One region of the Streptomyces sp. SAS_272 genome, then DNA from elsewhere that is predicted to be linked to it. Evidence: riboswitches for the same ligand, from Rfam matches in the RefSeq annotation. Region 1 holds a riboswitch; each other region holds the start of a gene.
What was found. A riboswitch is a leader RNA that binds a small molecule or an ion and turns the genes downstream of it on or off. The one in region 1 is predicted to bind cobalamin.
Positions count from the first base shown of each region.

Region 2: another riboswitch for cobalamin. It lies ahead of metE (5-methyltetrahydropteroyltriglutamate--homocysteine S-methyltransferase); the one in region 1 lies ahead of ACN6LD_RS35875 (ribonucleoside-diphosphate reductase subunit alpha).
Region 3: another riboswitch for cobalamin. It lies ahead of cobN (cobaltochelatase subunit CobN); the one in region 1 lies ahead of ACN6LD_RS35875 (ribonucleoside-diphosphate reductase subunit alpha).
Region 4: another riboswitch for cobalamin. It lies ahead of ACN6LD_RS35360 (ABC transporter substrate-binding protein); the one in region 1 lies ahead of ACN6LD_RS35875 (ribonucleoside-diphosphate reductase subunit alpha).

Region 1 covers NZ_JBMNDR010000096.1:19,785-22,931, reverse strand. Annotated here, with positions in the region: gene ACN6LD_RS35885 (ATP-binding protein) at 1-457, opposite strand, end outside; gene ACN6LD_RS35880 (GNAT family N-acetyltransferase) at 600-1,109, shown strand; cobalamin riboswitch at 1,162-1,297, shown strand; gene ACN6LD_RS35875 (ribonucleoside-diphosphate reductase subunit alpha) at 1,423-3,147, shown strand, end outside.
Region 2 covers NZ_JBMNDR010000014.1:115,227-118,373, reverse strand. Annotated here, with positions in the region: gene ACN6LD_RS12085 (amino acid permease) at 1-737, shown strand, start outside; gene ACN6LD_RS12080 (TSUP family transporter) at 904-1,335, opposite strand; cobalamin riboswitch at 1,491-1,714, shown strand; gene metE (5-methyltetrahydropteroyltriglutamate--homocysteine S-methyltransferase) at 1,869-3,147, shown strand, end outside.
Region 3 covers NZ_JBMNDR010000026.1:12,822-15,968, forward strand. Annotated here, with positions in the region: gene ACN6LD_RS16980 (cobalamin biosynthesis protein CobG) at 1-1,109, opposite strand, end outside; cobalamin riboswitch at 1,156-1,307, shown strand; gene cobN (cobaltochelatase subunit CobN) at 1,342-3,147, shown strand, end outside.
Region 4 covers NZ_JBMNDR010000092.1:26,830-29,976, forward strand. Annotated here, with positions in the region: gene ACN6LD_RS35355 (protein kinase domain-containing protein) at 1-1,134, opposite strand, end outside; cobalamin riboswitch at 1,517-1,643, shown strand; gene ACN6LD_RS35360 (ABC transporter substrate-binding protein) at 1,734-2,786, shown strand; gene ACN6LD_RS35365 (FecCD family ABC transporter permease) at 2,783-3,147, shown strand, end outside.

The DNA of each region.
Region 1 (3,147 bases):
GCACCAGCCGCCGGGGATCGCGCAGGGCCTTGGTGAGATATCGCCGCTTGGTCCAGCGGTACCACCAGAACAGGAAGAGCGCGGCGGCGATCGAGGCGGCGAGGACCGGGCCGACGAACCGGGAGACGATCTCGAAACCCTGGTTCTTCTGCCGCCACTTCTCGAAGCGGGTCGTGTCCTGCGTGACGAGGATGAACACGCCCTCCCCGATCCAGGCGAGCACCGCCAGCACGGCGACCAGCCAGATCGCCCGGGTGACGTTGGCGTAGGAGACCCACCGGCGCCACTTCTTGGGCCGGGCGACGCCGCGGCGCGCCTCCAGACGGAGCGTCAGGGAGTGCCAGCGGCCGACGAGCCCGTGTCCGAGGCGAGTTCCCGCTCGCCGGAAAGGCAGAGTGGCCATCGGCGCGTCGCGCGGTCGCTCCTTGCCGGGCGGATGGCGGACGACCCTCGTCATGGCGTTCTCCTTGCGCGTTCCGGGATCGGTTTCCCGGCACGGAGGACTCGCGGGGCAGAGGATTCACGCGGCGCCGACGGCTACTTCCATGGAAACACTCCCGAGAGCCGCCGCAACCCGGGCGTCCGGCAGACTCTGGGCCATGGACATCGCCGTACGACCGGTCACACCCGCCGAGCACGAGACCCTGGGCGACATCACCGCCCGCGCCTACCTGGACGACGGCCTCCTCGACTTCGGAGGGAGCGACCCGTACCTGCACGAACTGAGGGACGTCGCGAAGCGGGCGGCGACCGCCGAGGTTCTGGTGGCGGTGGACGGCGAGCGGCTGCTGCTCGGCGGCGTCACCTTCGTCCCGGGCTCCGGTCCCATGGCCGATCTGGCCCGCGCCGGCGAGACGGAGATCAGGATGCTGGCCGTCGCACGCCAGGCTCGCGGCCGGGGGGTCGGCGAGGCTCTGGTGCGGGCCTGCGTCGCACGGGCGCGCGCCGTGGAAGGCTGCACGACCGTCGTCCTGTCGACCCAGCGCTCCATGAGCGCGGCCCACCGCCTGTACGAACGCCTCGGCTTCGTCCGTACACCGGAGCGGGACTGGAGGCCCCTGCCGGAGCTGGACGACATCACTCTGCTCACCTACCAGTTGACGCTCTGAAACCATCGCGACACAACATCTGGGGGTGGCGTGACAGGCGAGCACAAGATGTATGCTCATGCTCGCTGTCGCCGCAGGGGAATCCGGTGCGAATCCGGAACTGTCCCGCAACGGTGTACTCGCGTGCATCCCTACCCATATGGGCACGCCTGTTCAGTCCGAGGTCCTGCCGACAGCGCGCCCGGCCGTCCGGTCCGGGTGCCCTGACGTCCGGGCCTCGTGGAGTGGGCCGGTGGACGCGACGCCCCCGCGCGCTCGTGTGCTGCCCCCTGCCCTGCGCCAGGCCCCTTGCCGAGCGAGGGAGAGCCCCCACGTGACCATCGCGCCAGCCGAACCGGCCTCAGTCACCGAGCTGAAGACCGACGGTCCCGGGACCGCGTTGCTGCGTACCCTGACCGAGCTGACCGCCGATCTGCCCGACGCCGACCCCGGCCGGGTCGCTGCCGCCGCGCTGCGCGGCCGGTCTGCGCGGGCCGCCTCCGAGATCACCGCGGAGCTGCGCGAGCTGGCCACGGAGGCGGCCGCCGGCCTGATCTCCGAGGACCCGGCCTACTCGAAGCTGGCCGCCCGGCTGCTGACGATCGGCATCGCCGCGGAGGCCGCCTCCCAGGGCGTCACGTCGTTCACCGAGTCGGTCGCCGTCGGGCACCGCGAGGGTCTGATCGCGGACCGCACCGCCGAGTTCGTGCGCATCCACGCGGCCCGCCTCGACGCGCTGATCGACACCGCCGCCGACGACCGCTTCGGCTACTTCGGACTGCGCACCCTGCACAGCCGCTACCTGCTGCGGCACCCGATCACCCGCAAGGTCGTCGAGACGCCCCAGCACTTCCTGCTGCGCGTCGCCGCCGGTCTTGCGGAGGACGACACGGCCCGCGCCCTGGACGAGGTCGCGGCGCTCTACCGGCTGATGAGCCGACTGGACTACCTCCCGTCCTCCCCCACGCTCTTCAACTCCGGCACCCGGCATCCGCAGATGTCGTCCTGCTACCTGCTCGACTCCCCGCTGGACGAGCTGGACTCCATCTACGACCGCTACCACCAGGTCGCGCGGCTGTCGAAGCACGCCGGCGGCATCGGGCTGTCGTACTCCCGCATCCGCAGCCGGGGTTCGCTGATCCGCGGCACCAACGGGCACTCCAACGGCATCGTGCCGTTCCTCAAGACGCTGGACGCCTCCGTCGCCGCCGTGAACCAGGGCGGCCGGCGCAAGGGCGCGGCGGCGGTCTACCTGGAGACCTGGCACTCCGACATCGAGGAGTTCCTGGAGCTGCGGGACAACACCGGCGAGGACGCCCGGCGTACGCACAACCTGAACCTCGCGCACTGGATCCCGGACGAGTTCATGCGCCGGGTCAACGCCGACGAGCCGTGGTCGCTGTTCTCCCCGGCCGACGTGCCCGAGCTGGTCGATCTGTGGGGCGACGAGTTCGACGCGGCCTACCGCAGGGCCGAGTCCGCCGGTCTGGCCAGGAAGACCATCCCGGCCCGAGACCTGTACGGCCGCATGATGCGCACCCTCGCGCAGACCGGCAACGGCTGGATGACCTTCAAGGACGCGGCCAACCGCACCGCCAACCAGACGGCCGAGCCGGGCCACGTCGTGCACTCCTCCAACCTGTGCACGGAGATCCTGGAGGTCACGGACGACGGCGAGACGGCGGTGTGCAACCTGGGCTCGGTGAACCTGGGCGCGTTCGTCGACACCGCGAACGGCGACATCGACTGGGAGCGGCTGGACGAGACCGTCCGCACGGCGGTCACGTTCCTCGACCGCGTCGTCGACATCAACTTCTACCCGACCGAGCAGGCAGGCCGTTCCAACGCCCGCTGGCGTCCGGTCGGGCTGGGCGCGATGGGCCTCCAGGACGTCTTCTTCAAGCTGCGGCTGCCCTTCGACTCGCCCGAGGCCAAGGCCCTTTCCACCCGTATCGCCGAGCGCGTCATGCTCGCCGCCTACGAGGCCTCCGCCGACCTGGCCGAGCGCAGCGGCCCGCTGCCGGCCTGGGAGAAGACCCGCACGGCCAGGGGCGTGCTG
Region 2 (3,147 bases), on a different contig from region 1:
GCCTCCGCCACAAGACGGCCCGCGCCATCAACGGCACCGGCGCCGTCTTCACCGGCCTGGTCCTGCTGGTCGTGCTGGCCACCAAGTTCACGCAGGGCGCGTGGCTCGCAGTGCTCGCCGCGAGCGTGCTCTATGTGATGATGCGCGGCATCCGCCGCCACTACGACGCCACCGCCACGGAGCTCGCCGTCACCGACCCACGCGCCGAACTCGTCCCGCCCAGCAGGGTGTTCGCGATCGTCCTGGTCTCCACGATCCACAAGCCGACCCTGCGCGCCCTCTCCTACGCCCGTGCCTTCCGCCCCGACCATCTGGAGGCCCTGACCGTCTCGGTCGACCGCGACGAGGCCACAGCCCTGCGCGGGCGCTGGGAGGAGTACGGCATCGAGGTCCCGCTGAAGATCATCGACTCCCCCTACCGGGAGGTGACCCGCCCGGTCGTCGACTACGTCCGCTCCATCCGCCGCGAGAGCCCCCGCGACGTCGTCGCCGTCTTCATCCCCGAATACGTCGTCGGCCACTGGTGGGAGAACCTCCTCCACAACCAGTCCGCCCTCTGGCTCAAGAGCCGCCTCCTCTTCACCCCAGGCGTCATGGTCACCAGCGTCCCCTGGCAGCTGACCTCCTCCGCCCGCGCCGACCGCCCGGCCGGCCGCGCCCCCGGTTCCGTCCGCCGCGGCGAACCCCCGAACTCGGACCAGCGCCCGGACAGTCCTGTTGGATCCGGGCGCCCGTAGCCGGCCCCACCGCAGCCGAGGCCGACGGTCTGGTGCTCAGCGGAACTCCGCGAGGCGTGCCCGCAATCCGAGCACCGTGAGCAGGCCCGCGGCAAGCAGTGCACCGCACGTCCACGGCAGCCCGGTTACGGCGGACCGGCCATCGCTCACCGAGGCGGCGAAGTGCTCACGGTTGATGACGATCAGCTGGTCGAGCGCGTCTATGTACGCGCCGAAGTGCGCGTTGGACATGCCCGGTTCCCAGCGGCCTCCAACGCTGCCAGGCGACGATGACCAGCAGGAACACGCCGACGAGGCGGGTCAGTGCGGGCAGAGGCGCGGTGGCGAACAGCAGCGTGTCGGCGACTGCGGCCGGGACGGCGCCGACAGCGAAGACGCCGACCAGGCGCCGGTCGACCTCGGGGCGGTTGAACCACACCTGGCGGCCGTTGCTGGCCAATTGGGCGACGGTGCGGACCGCCACAGCGTCTCGGGTGCCCAGGACGGCGACGAACACGGTCAGCAGCGGTACTCCGCCGCCGAACCCGGCGACCGCGGACAGGGCCGCGGTGCCGAAGGCGGCGACGACAAGGGCGATGACCTCCAGTACCTGTTCCACGCAGGGGATTCTTCCGCCCGCGGTGGCGGCCGGGCCGGGGGGGTCGCTTCCCACACATCGCCCTCCGGCGGAACACGGTGTTGGTTTCAGGTTCCACCAACAAACCAACCATCCGAATGATGGACGTGACACTCCGCCGGCCCGGACCGCCCCTTAGGCTGGCAGGTGCAGCTGGTTCGCCCCGTCCGCCAGGCGGGATGCGTCGCAAGAGGGAACCCGGTGGGAATCCGGGACTGCCCCGCAGCGGTGAACGGGAACGACCGCCGTCATACGCACTGGATCCGACGTACCGGGTCCGGGAAGCGACGGCCAGTAGGTGTCCTCCGGTCAGGAGGATGTGCCCGCGAGTCCGAAGACCTGCCAACTGCCCGTGTGCGGACCACTCCGCGCGCGGACATCCCGGTGACCTCGTGGGCGGGTCGGCGTTTCATATCGGCGGGCGGCCGTGGGCCGTTACCGTCCGGTTCGTCACCCCTTCGCGCTCTCGTCCCATCTCCGGGATCTCAGGGATTCATCTCGCGAAGGAGATCTCCGTGACCACCAAGTCCGCAGCCGCGGCAGCACGCGCCACCGTGTACGGCTACCCCCGCCAGGGCGCGAACCGGGAACTGAAGAAGGCCGTCGAGGGCTACTGGAAGGGCCGCGTCACCGCCGACGCCCTCCGGGCGACCGCCGCCGAGCTCCGCCGGGGCAACTGGCAGCAGCTCGCCGACGCAGGCATCCACGAGGTGCCCACCGGTGACTTCTCGTACTACGACCACGTCTTGGACACCACCGTCATGGTCGACGCGATCCCCGCCCGCCACCGGGAGGCCGTGGACGCCGACGCACTTGACGGTTTCTTCGCCATGGCGCGCGGCACCCAGGACATCGCCCCGTTGGAAATGACCAAGTGGTTCGACACCAACTACCACTACCTGGTGCCCGAGTTGGGCCCCGACACGGTCTTCACCGCGAACTCCGCCAAGCAGGTCGCGGAGCTGAAGGAGGCCCTGGCCCTTGGTCTCACCGCCCGGCCGGTCCTGGTCGGCCCCGTCACCTACCTTCTCCTGGCCAAGCCCGCCCCGGGTGTGCCAGCGGACTTCGAGCCGCTCACCCTGCTCGACCGGCTACTCCCGGTGTACGCCGAGGTCCTCGCCGACCTGCGCGCGGCCGGTGCGGAGTGGGTGCAGCTGGACGAGCCCGCCCTGGTCCAGGACCGCACCCCGGCCGAACTGAACGCCGCCACCCGCGCCTACCGGGACCTCGGCGCCCTCACCGACCGGCCCAAGCTCCTGGTCGCCTCCTACTTCGACCGCCTCGGCGACGCGCTGCCCGTGCTGGCCAAGGCGCCGGTGGAGGGGCTGGCCCTGGACTTCACCGAGGCAGCGGCAGCCAACCTGGACGCCCTGGCGGCCGTGGGCGGGCTGCCAGGCAAGCGCCTGGTCGCCGGCGTCGTCAGCGGGCGCAACGTCTGGATCAACGACCTGTCGAAGTCGCTGTCCACCCTCGGCACCCTCCTGGGGCTCGCCGACCGGGTCGACGTGTCCGCCTCCTGCTCCCTTCTGCACGTGCCGCTGGACGCGACGGCCGAGCGGGACATCGAGCCGCAGATCCCGCGCTGGCTGGCCTTCGCCCGGCAGAAGACCGCCGAGATCGCCACCCTCGCCAAGGGCCTGTCCCAGGGCACAGACACCATCAGCGCCGAACTGGCCGTCAACCGCGCAGACCTGGCCTCCCGCGCCAGTTCACCCATCACCAACGACCCAGCCGTCCGCGCCCGTGCCGAGGCCGTCACCGACACCGACGCCCGCCGCTCCCAGCCGTACGCCG
Region 3 (3,147 bases), on a different contig from region 1:
AGCGGGAGGGGGCAGGCGCCGGCCGCGTCGACAGTGTCGGCCGCGTCGGCCCGGACGTCGGCGTGGGATTTGCCACACCCGGGCCGTCCGACGCACGCGCCGACCCGCGGCCAGGGCGAGGCCGGATCGGTGACGAGACCGGCCGCGGCGAGCCGCGCGAGCGACTCGGCACGCTGCCGCGGGGACTGGTCCGGCGCCGGGACGACGACTCCGCGCCACGGGGTCAGCCGCAGCCCGGTCCCGGCGACCCCCGTCAACTCCCGCCACTGGCGGGCGGAGAGCCGCCCGAGCGGCACATGCGCGGACAGGGCGTCGCCGACGACGCCGGGCGAGGGCCCAGGGGCGACCGCGGCGGCGACCTCCGTCAGGGACGAACGGACGATTCCGCCGGCGTCCAGGCGGCGGCGTACCCGATCGGTCAACTCGCCTTCGGGCAGGTTGAGTTCGGCCACCCGCCAGACTCCGCCGCCGGACTCCCGTACGGCTTCCAGGAACGTCTCGGCCGCCAGCAGCGCGGCCCGCGGCGCGTCCTGCGCGGACACCCGCACCGCACCCGGATCGAGCACCGCGCCGCCGTCGCCGGTCGCCCGCAGCGTCACGTCCGCGCCGAGCCCGGCGACGTCCCCGCGCCCGTCGTCCAGGGCGAACAGGAACCGGCCCGACAGCTCCCGCGCCGGTCCGCTCCCGCACAGCGCCGCGTCGAGATCCGACAGCCAGGGCCCCACGTCGTGCAGACCGCGGCCGTCCAGGCCGGACAACGGTGAGGCGACGATGTTGCGCACCCGCTCGTGCCCGGGGGAGGGCAGCAGCCCGGCCGCGTCCAGCACGGCCGCGAGCTCCGCGCCGCAGCCGTCCGCGAGGCCCCGCAACTGCACGTTGCCGCGCGAGGTCAGATGGACGTCCCCGTCGCCCAGCCGCCCGGCCGCCTCGCCCAGCGCCTCGGCCTGACGGACGCTCAGCACCCCGCCGGGCACCCGGACCCGGGCCAACGCCCCGTCGTCCGCCGCATGCAGCCGCAACGCCCCGGGGCAGGCGTCACCGCGGTCCCGTGAGACCGCTGTGGCCTGGGATGTTGGACGGAGGTCAGCCGAGGACATGGCGGCGAGCATACCCACGTCCACCTGGGAGGTATGCCTGTGCCCTCTTCCCCCGCCCCTTACTATGCTCTGCGGTGGATCATCCGGTCCGCCAACGCCACGACGGCGACAGGGGAGGAAGCCCGGTGCGAATCCGGCGCGGTCCCGCCACTGTGAGCCCGGCCCTCAGAAGCCGGGCGAGTCAGGAACTCCCGCCGTCCGACACCGCCCGGGGCGCGGACACCCCGAGGAAGGCCGACGTCCCATGATCCTTCTGCTGTCGACGTCCGACACCGACCTGCTGAGCGCCCGCGCCGCAGCCGGCCCGGTCCCGTACCGCTTCGCCAACCCGGCCCGGCTCGCCCTCGACGACCTCCCCGCGCTCCTCGACGGCGCCGACCTCGTCGTCGTACGCCTCCTCGGCGGGGTGCGCGCCTGGCAGGACGGCCTCGACCTGCTGCTCGCCGACGGCCGCCCGGTCGTCGTCCTGACCGGTGAACAGGCCCCCGACGCCCAGCTGATGGCCGCCTCCACGGTTCCCGTGGGCATCGCAGCCGAGGCCCACGCCTATCTCGCCCACGGCGGACCCGCCAACCTCGAGCAGCTCGCCCGCTTCCTCTCCGACACGGTCCTGCTCACCGGTCACGGCTTCGACTCCCCGGCGTCCGCCCCCACCTGGGGTCCGCTGGAGCGGCCGGCGCGGGACGACGCCCCCGGGGTCCCGACGATCGCCGTGCTGTACTACCGGGCCCATCACATGAGCGGCAACACCGCCTTCGTGCACGCCCTGTGCGACGCCGTCGAGGCGTCCGGCGCCCGGGCGCTCCCGCTGTACGTCGCCTCCCTGCGCGCCCCCGAGCCGGAACTGATCGAGGAGCTGCGGGCCGCCGACGCGATCGTCGCCACGGTGCTCGCCGCGGGCGGCACCCGCCCCGCCGAGGCCTCGGCGGGCGGCGACGACGAGTCCTGGGACGCGGGCGCGCTGACCTCCCTGGACGTCCCGATCCTCCAGGCGCTGTGCCTGACCTCCTCACGGACCGACTGGGAGTCGAGCGACGAGGGCGTCTCCCCGCTGGACGCGGCCGGCCAGATCGCCGTCCCGGAGTTCGACGGCCGGCTGATCACCGTCCCGTTCTCCTTCAAGGAGATCGACGCCGACGGACTGCCCGCCTACGTCGCCGACCCCGAACGGGCGGCCCGCGTCGCCGGCATCGCCGTACGCCATGCCCGGCTGCGCCACATCCCGCCGGCCGACAAGCGTCTCGCGCTCGTCCTCTCCGCCTATCCCACCAAGCACTCCCGGATCGGCAACGCGGTCGGCCTGGACACTCCCGCCAGCGCCGTCGCGCTGCTGCGCCGGCTGCGCGAGGAGGGCTACGACTTCGGGACGGACGCCGAGGTGCCGGGGCTGGCCTCCGGCGACGGCGACGAGCTGATCCGGGCGCTCATCGAGGCGGGCGGCCACGACCAGGACTGGCTCACCGAGGAGCAGCTGGCGCGCAACCCGGTGCGGATCGCGGCGGCGGACTACCGCCGCTGGTTCGCCGCGCTGCCCGAGGAGCTGCGCACGTCCGTCGAGGAGCACTGGGGCCCGCCGCCCGGCGAGATGTTCGTCGACCGCAGCCGCAACCCGGAGGGCGACATCGTCCTCGCCGCCCTGCGCTTCGGCAACCTGCTGATCCTCATCCAGCCCCCGCGCGGCTTCGGCGAGAACCCGATCGCCATCTACCACGACCCGGACCTGCCGCCCTCGCACCACTACCTGGCCGCGTACCGCTGGATCGCCGCGCGGACCGAGGACGGCGGCTTCGGCGCCGACGCGATGATCCACCTCGGCAAGCACGGCAACCTGGAGTGGCTGCCCGGCAAGAACGCCGGCCTGTCCGCCGCCTGCGGCCCCGACGCCGCCCTCGGCGACCTCCCCCTGGTCTACCCCTTCCTGGTCAACGACCCGGGCGAGGGCACCCAGGCCAAGCGCCGCGCGCACGCCACCCTGGTCGACCACCTCGTACCGCCGATGGCCCGCGCCGACTCCTACGGCGACATCGCGCGGCTCGAGCAACTCCTCGAC
Region 4 (3,147 bases), on a different contig from region 1:
GCCATCGGATCGGCTTCCGTATCCGCGTCCGTATGCGCTTCCGCTCAGGCCTCCGCCTCCGCTTTCGGCGTCGGGGGCCCTTTCGGTTTCGCCTTCGGAGGCGCCGCCCGTCGACCGGTCGACGCTCTGGTGGGTCGTCCTCCGCCCGGCAGGATCGGAAGGACCGGCGACGGGCTCCTCGGCCGACACCGGCGGAGGCGGCGCGAAGGCTCCCGGGTGCGGGACCGCGGTCGGCGCTGCGAGGCGGTCCAGGTCCCGCACGGCCGCCCGGTGGGCGTCGACCATGGCGGCCACGGGCGCCGGCAACCAGCCCTCTGTCAGCACCTGTTCGGCGCCGCCGGGAGCGCAGGCCGCCGAGAGCCGGTCGGGGTGGATCCTCAGGGCCGGGTCCTTGGCGTGACAAAGACTGATGATCTTGTCCAGTGGTTCGGGCACCAGGCTCAGGTCGGGCGACCCGTGGGCCACCTGGTAGAGCTGCGCCGCGCCCACCGCCCCGCCGAACGGCGAGCGTCCCGACGCGGCGAACGCGAGCACCGAGCCGAGGCAGAAGACGTCGCCCTCCGGGCCCATCGGATCCCCGGTGGCCTGCTCCGGGCACATGTAGTCGAGAGAGCCGAACAGGGTGCCGGAACCGGTGAGTTCATAACCGTCACGGGCGCGCACGATGCCGAAGTCGATGACCCGCGGGCCGTCCGCCGCGAGCAGCACGTTGGACGGTTTGAGGTCACGGTGCACGAGCCCTTCGGCGTGCACCGCGGTCAGCGCCTCGGCGACGCCCGCGCCCAGTGCGAGGACCGTCTCAGCGGGCAGCGGCCCGTGCGCGGCGACCGCCTCGGCCAAGGTGGGGCCGGGTACGTGGTCGGTGGCGAGCCAGGGTGTCTCGTCGTCCGGCGCGGCGTCCACGACGTGTGCCGTGTAGGGGCCGCCGACCGCCGCGGCGGCCGCCACCTCGCGCCGGAACCGGATCCGGAAGTTGTCGTCCTCCGCCATCTCGGGACGGATCACCTTGACCGCGACGACGCGGCCGGCCGACGACCGCGCCAGATAGACCCGGCCCATACCGCCTGCACCGAGCCGGGCCACGAGCCGGTACGGCCCGAGCTGCTCGGGGTCTTCTGGACGCAGTGGCTGCATGCCCTCGGCCGCCTGTTCTCGGTGGTGACGGGCGGAGATCCCGCCCACGCTGCGGGGGAAGGCCCGGCGGGTTCCGAACCACAGACTAGGCGCTGGAACGGCGGGCAGCAGTGCGTCCTCATACGCGGGTCCACGCACCTGGATGCAAGTGCCCGGTCGTCCTCCGGTTCCCCCACGTCCATGCGACGTCATGTCAGAGATCGGGTGACACGTGCTTTCCCTGCGGGAACAGTGCACGATGAGCAACAAGTGCACGATGAAAGCACATCGCGGGCGCGAGACCTCCGATGTGCCGAAGGTCACCCCCGTCGGCGCCCTCGACGCCTGTGGTAGCTTGCCGAGGCCAGTCGTACTCGTGTGCGCCCCCGGGCGCGCAGGGGTCAGGGAATCCGGTGAGACTCCGGAGCTGACGCGCAGCGGTAAGGGCGACGGGCGGGGCTTTCGGCCACTGGAACGCACCTGCGCTCCGGGAAGGCGCCTCGCCCGGGTGACCCCGAGTCCGAAGACCTGCTGGCGGCCTCCGGTGTCGCAGACCGGCCGGAGGAGCGCACCGTACGACCGGGCTTCGCGCTTGAGCCCTCGACGCCGAAGGAATCTCCGTGCCGTTCGCACGTCCCGTCCGCTCTGCCGTCCTGTTCCTGGCGGGCGCCCTCCTGTCGACCGGCTGCGGCGGCTCCGCAGCCCCCTCCGCTTCCTCCGCCGACGGTGCGGCCGGCAGCGACGCGGCCGGCCGGCCGGTCACGCTCGACAACTGCGGACAGCGGGTCCGGATCGACACGCCCCCTCGCCGGGCGGTCTCCCTGAACCAGGGCACCACGGAGATCATGCTCTCCCTCGGGCTCGCCGACCGGATGGCGGGCACCGCCACCTGGACCGACCCGCTGCCCAAGAGCCTCGAGAAGGCCGACGCCCGGGTGAAGCGGCTGGCCGACAACGCGCCCTCCTTCGAGAAGGTCCTGGACGCCGAACCGGACTTCGTGGCCGCCTCGTTCGCCTCCACGCTCGGCACGGGCGGCGTGGCCACCCGCGCCCAGTTCGAGAAGCTCGGGGTTGCTACCTACCTCTCCCCGTCCGACTGCGCCGGCAAGGACAACAGCGGCGGCGGCGACGGCGTCCGCACCGAGCCGCTGACCATGGACGCGGTCTACGGCGAAGTACGCGACCTGGCCCGGGTCTTCGGAGTCGAGAAGCGGGGGGAGAAACTGGTGTCCGACCTCAAGTCCCGGGTCGCCCGGGCCGCTTCGGGACTCGACGCCGAGAACGTCACCCTCCTCTACTGGTTCGCCAACTCCCAGTCCCCCTACCTGGCCGGCTGCTGCGGCGCCCCCGGCGTCATCACCCGCGAACTCGGCGCGAAGAACGTCTTCGACGACACCGAGGAGGAGTGGCCGCAGGTCAACTGGGAGACGGTCGCCGACCGCGACCCGGACGTCCTCGTCATCGGCGATCTGACCCGAAGGCAGCAGACGGCCGAGACGGCGGCCCGGAAGATCGCGTTCCTGGAGTCCGACCCGGTCACCAGGAACATGACCGCGGTGCGGAAGAAGCGGTACGTGCTCCTGTCCGGGCAGGCGATGAACCCGACCGTGCGCACGGTCGAGGGCGTGGAGAAGGTGGCGGCGGCACTGCGCGCGTACGGCCTCGCGGGATGAGCGCCGCGGGTCCGGCGGCCGCCGCGCCTGCGGCGGCGCGGGGGCTGCGCCACGTGCTGCTGTGGGCGGCCGGTCTCGCTCTGCTGTGCGGGTCCCTCGCCGTGGCGATCACCATCGGCCCTGCGGACATCGCGGTCGGGGACGTGTGGTCCACGGTGGCCGCCCATCTCGGCTTCGGCAGGGCCGGGTTGACGCCGCTGAGAGACGGCATCGTGTGGAATCTGCGGCTGCCACGGACCCTGCTGGCCGCGGTGTGCGGCGCCGGCCTCGCCGTGTGCGGCGCGGTGATGCAGTCCCTGCTGCGCAATCCGCTCGCCGACCCGTTCGTCCTCGGGATCTCCTCCGGCGCCTCGACGGGCGC